2 regions of the Fodinicola acaciae genome follow, and region 2 is predicted to be linked to the other one. Evidence: predicted binding sites of a transcription regulator. Region 2 holds the regulator's gene; the other holds the start of a gene.

Region 1 (2,395 bases), on a different contig from region 2:
CCGTCACGCTCGCCAGCGCGATCGCCAGCGGCAGCGGACGTACGACCACCAGCGCCACACAGCCGGCCGCCAGCGCGACCGCGAACACGCGGTGCCGCCACACCAGGCCAAAGCGAGCGGGCAGCCAGGCGCAGGCCAGGCCGGCGAGCGCACTGCCGGCACCGAGCTCGGCATAGAGCAGGCCGGCGGCGAGCGGGTCGGCGGCCGTGACGCCGACCTGGATCGCGCCGAAGACGCCACCGATCATCACCATGCCGGCGAACAGCCGCGCCATCGCCACCACCGGCAGCGAGCCAACCCGCACTCGCGAAGCTGGCTCCATGCCATAGATCCAGCCAAACGGCAGCGCCGCACCAACCAACAGCACCACGCTGGCCAACACCGGCACAGCCGGTCCGAGGAAGGCCAGCAGGCCGACCACCGCCGGACCGACGACGAAGACCGTGTCGTCAGCGGCCGCCTCGTACGACAGAGCCGTCGGCAACAACGACCGCCGCGATCGCCCCCACCAGACGCGCACCAGCGGGCCGACCTGCGGCTGTGTCAGACCGGCCAGGCCAGCGGTCACCACCATCAGCCAGCCATCGGTGACGGCAAGCATCCCGACCAGCGCAAACGCATTCGCGACCGGGAGCACGGCGCCGGTCAGCCGCCATCGGTCGGCGAGGAAACCGACGAGCGGTCCGGCGAGGGCGATCGCCACGCTCTGTACGGCGCTCGCCAGACCGGCGAAGGCGATGCTGCCGGTGGCGGCGGTGAACAGCACCAGCGTCGCGAGCGGACTCATCGCGTACGGCAGCCGCGCCAGGAACCCCAGCACGAAAAACCACGGACTGACCGCGCGCAGCAAGGCGAGATAGGACATGAGGGCGTCTCCACGAGCACGTCGAGGAGACGCGCCTGCCCAGCCACCTAGCGCGTCCGTCACCCGGTTCTGGTCACCACTCTAACCCGATCGCTCAGAGCGAACAGGCTGGAGGAACAGATCCACCGTCAGCAGAGTTGCGTCAGTACGACTCAGATTTATGGTGCGTCGCGAGTGCATAGATGAAGGGCTGACACAGATGAGCCAGACAGTGATCGTGCCGGTGTTGCCGCTGGACGACGAGGTCGTGTTGCCGCAGATGGTGGTGCCTCTCGACCTGGCCGACGCCGACACGCGCACCGCCATCGAGGCGGCGCAGGCCGGGGCACGGGAGAACGGCGTCCGGCAGAATGACTTCCATAGGCCAGGCATCCGGTCCAACGGCGGTGACGCGCAGGTGCTGCTCGTGCCGCGGCTGGACGGAGAGTACGGCGCGATCGGCGCGCTTGGCACGATCGAGCAGATCGGCCGGCTGCCAGGTGGCGGCAGGGCCGCGGTGATCCGTACGACCAGCCGCGCCCGCATTGGCGCCGGCACGACCGGCCCCGGCGCGGCGCTGTGGGTCCAGGCGGACATCGTCGAGGAGACCGGCGCGGACAAGCTGACCAAGGAGGCGATCCGCGACTACAAGGCGGTCATCGCCTCGATCCTGCAGCAGCGCCAGGCCTGGCAGATGGTCGACTCGGTGCAGCGGCTGGACGACCCGTCCGCGCTGGCCGACCTCTCCGGCTATGCCTCCTACCTGTCCAACGAGCAGAAAAAGCAGCTGCTCGAGGAGGTCGACGTGGCAGAGCGGCTGGTCACCGCACTGGCGTGGGCCCGTGACCACCTGGCCGAGCTGGAGGTCAACGAGACCATCCGCAAGGACGTCCAGGAGGGCATGGAGAAGCAGCAGCGCGAGTTTCTGCTGCGCCAGCAGCTGGCCGCGATCCGCAAGGAGCTCGGCGAGCTGTCCGGCAAGCCGGCGACCGAGGAGCAGGACTACCGCGCCAAGGTCGAGGAGGCCGACCTGCCGGAGAAGGTCAAGGAGGCCGCGCTCGCCGAGGTCGACAAGCTGGAGCGTACGTCCGACCAGTCCCCCGAAGGCGGCTGGATCCGCACCTGGCTCGACACCGTGCTGGACATGCCGTGGAACGAGCGGACCGAGGACAGCTACGACATCAAGGCGGCGCGCGCCGTACTCGACGCCGACCACGCCGGCCTGGACGACGTGAAAGACCGGATCATCGAGCACCTGGCCGTGCGTGCGCGCCGCGCCGAGAAGGGGCTCGGAGTCGTCGGCGGCCGCCGGTCCGGTGCCGTGCTGGCACTGGTCGGTCCGCCCGGGGTCGGCAAGACCTCGCTCGGCGAGTCAGTCGCACGCGCGATGGGACGCACGTTCGTCCGGGTGGCGCTCGGCGGCGTACGCGACGAGGCGGAGGTCCGCGGCCACCGGCGGACGTACGTCGGCGCGTTGCCCGGCCGGATCGTACGGGCCATCAAGGAGGCCGGCTCGATGAACCCGGTCGTGCTGCTCGACGAGGTCGACAA
Region 2 (2,395 bases):
CACTCGCGCGCGACCTGCATCCGGACAAGAACCCCGGAAACGTGGAGGCCGAGCGCCGGTTCAAGGAGGTCTCCGAGGCCTACGGCGTGCTGTCGGATCCGGTCAAGCGCAAGGAATACGACGAGGCACGGTCGCTGTTCGGCGCCGGCGCTTTTCGCCGGCAGGCCGGCGACACCGGCGGTTTCGGCGGCGGCATGCCGTTCGACCTGTCCGACCTGCTGCGCGGTGCCGGCGGTGGTGCCGGTCCGACGGCCGGTCCGGCCGGCGGCGGACTCGGCGACCTGTTCGGCTCGGTCTTCGGCGGCGGCGGCCGCGCGTCCGGTCCCAACCGAGGCGGTGACATCGAGGCCGAGGCCACGCTCAACTTCGACGAAGCCGCGCACGGCGTCACGCTGCCGCTCACGCTGAACTCGCCGGGAGTCTGCGACACCTGCCACGGCTCCGGCGCGAAACCCGGCACCACGCCGCGCACCTGTCCGGTCTGCCACGGCAGCGGGTTGGTGAGCCGTGACCAGGGTGCGTTCAGCTTTTCCGAGCCGTGCCGCGAATGTCAGGGTGCCGGCACAGTGGTGGACGAGAAGTGTCCAACCTGCCGAGGGACCGGCGGCGTCACCAAGACCCGCACGCTCAACGTACGGATCCCGCCGGGTGTCACCGACGGCCAGCGGATCCGGATCCGCGGCAAGGGAATGCCGGGCCGGCGCGGCGGTCCGCCCGGCGACCTGTTCGTCATCGCGCACGTACGCAAGCACGAGCTGTTCGGCCGCACCGGCGACGACCTGACCCTGAAGGTGCCGGTCACGTTTCCGGAGGCGGCGATGGGGACGTCGATCCGCGTGCCGACCCTCGACGGCGCCGTCACCGTCAAGGTGCCGGCCGGCACGCCGAGCGGGCGTACGCTTCGCGTGCGCGGCCGCGGCGTGTCCAAGCCGAAAGGCGGCGTCGGCGATCTGCTGATCACCATCGACGTGGTGATCCCGAAAAACCTGTCTGAGGAAGCCAAACAGGCCCTCAAGGCGTACGCGGAGCTCACCGACGAGGACCCGCGGACCAACCTGGAGCGTGAGGTGAACCGCCATGGCTGACGATGTCATCGGCGTGCCGGAAGACGCCAAGGTCTTCGTCATCTCGGTGGCCGCGCAACTGGCCGGCATGCATCCGCAGACGCTGAGACAGTATGACCGGCTCGGGCTCGTGCAGCCGGGCCGGACGGCCGGCGGCGGTCGCCGCTACAGCACCCGTGACGTGGCGCTGTTGCGGTCGATTTCCCGGCTGTCGCAGGAAGACGGCGTCAACCTGGCCGGCATCAAGCGGATCATCGACCTGGAAAACCAGGTGGCCGCGCTGCAGGAACGCGTGCACGAGCTGGTCGTCGAGCTGGAGGCCGCGCACCGCGAGGTCGCCGAGGTGCAGGCCGCCGTACACGCGTCATACCGGCGCGATCTGGTGCCGCTCAACCAAAACGCCCTGGTCGTCTGGAAGCCCAAACGACGGTAGGAGCGCATGGCCCCCATGCTTGCGTTCAACGCAAGCATGGGGGCCATGCGGCCTCTAGAGGTCGATGACGACCTTGCCGTGCACGTGCCGTCCGGCCTGAAGCTCGACCGCCGCACGGATCCGCTCGACCGGAAAGCTTGCCGCGATCGGCACCCGGAGCCGTCCCGCCGCGACCAGCCCAGCGATCTCTTCGATGGCGCTCGGCGCTGCGTTGGCACCGTTAGCCGGGATGATGCCGTCGAGCTGGCCGGCGATGGTGGTGATGCGCTCGTCCGGCACGCCAAGCTCGCGCGCCGCGTACGCCGTGTCCGTCCCGTGCAGGTCCATGGCCGCGGTGACGCCGGCGGGAGCCAGCGTGCGGACCCGGTCGACCAGACCGTCCCCATAGGCGACCGGCTCGGCCCCCAGGGCTCGCAGGGCATCGGCCGAGGTCGCCGACCCCGTGCCGATCACTCGCGCGCCAGTGCGGCGCGCGAGCTGGACGGCGAACACGCCGACTCCGCCTCCCGCGCCGCCGATGAGTACGGTGTCGCCCGCGCCCGGGTTGACCACGGCGAGAGCCGCGGCTGCCGTACGGCTGGCAATCGTCAGGGTGGCAGCGGTGCGGTCGTCGAGGCCGTCAGGAGTGCGGTGCGCCTCGCCGCCGTCCACGATGGTCCCCGCCACATCCACCACGACGTAGTCCGCGACCGCGCGCGACAGGGCGCCACCAAAGACCCGGTCACCGACCACGAAGTCGCTGACACCGTCGCCGACCTGATCCACGACCCCGGCATAGTCGGTGCCGAAGCCGCACGGCAGGCTCAAGCCGAATCGCGCGGCGGTCTCCGCGTCAGAGGTCATGAACCAGTCCATCGGGTTCAGGCCGGCCGCGGTGACCCGCACGCGGATCTGCCCC

What was found. Region 2 encodes HspR, which represses chaperone genes until heat shock. Its sites were predicted from a motif close to ANNTGAGTNNNNNNNACTCANNT; they were not measured.
Region 1: lon (endopeptidase La) is a predicted target of HspR. The motif match lies at 1,001-1,023, and genes of this name have one in related genera.

The regions. Positions count from the first base shown of each region.
Region 1 covers NZ_WOTN01000001.1:510,018-512,412, reverse strand. Annotated here, with positions in the region: gene GNX95_RS02375 (MFS transporter) at 1-865, opposite strand, end outside; gene lon (endopeptidase La) at 1,065-2,395, shown strand, end outside.
Region 2 covers NZ_WOTN01000004.1:289,921-292,315, reverse strand. Annotated here, with positions in the region: gene dnaJ (molecular chaperone DnaJ) at 1-1,085, shown strand, start outside; gene GNX95_RS36675 (heat shock protein transcriptional repressor HspR) at 1,078-1,497, shown strand; gene GNX95_RS36670 (NADP-dependent oxidoreductase) at 1,552-2,395, opposite strand, start outside.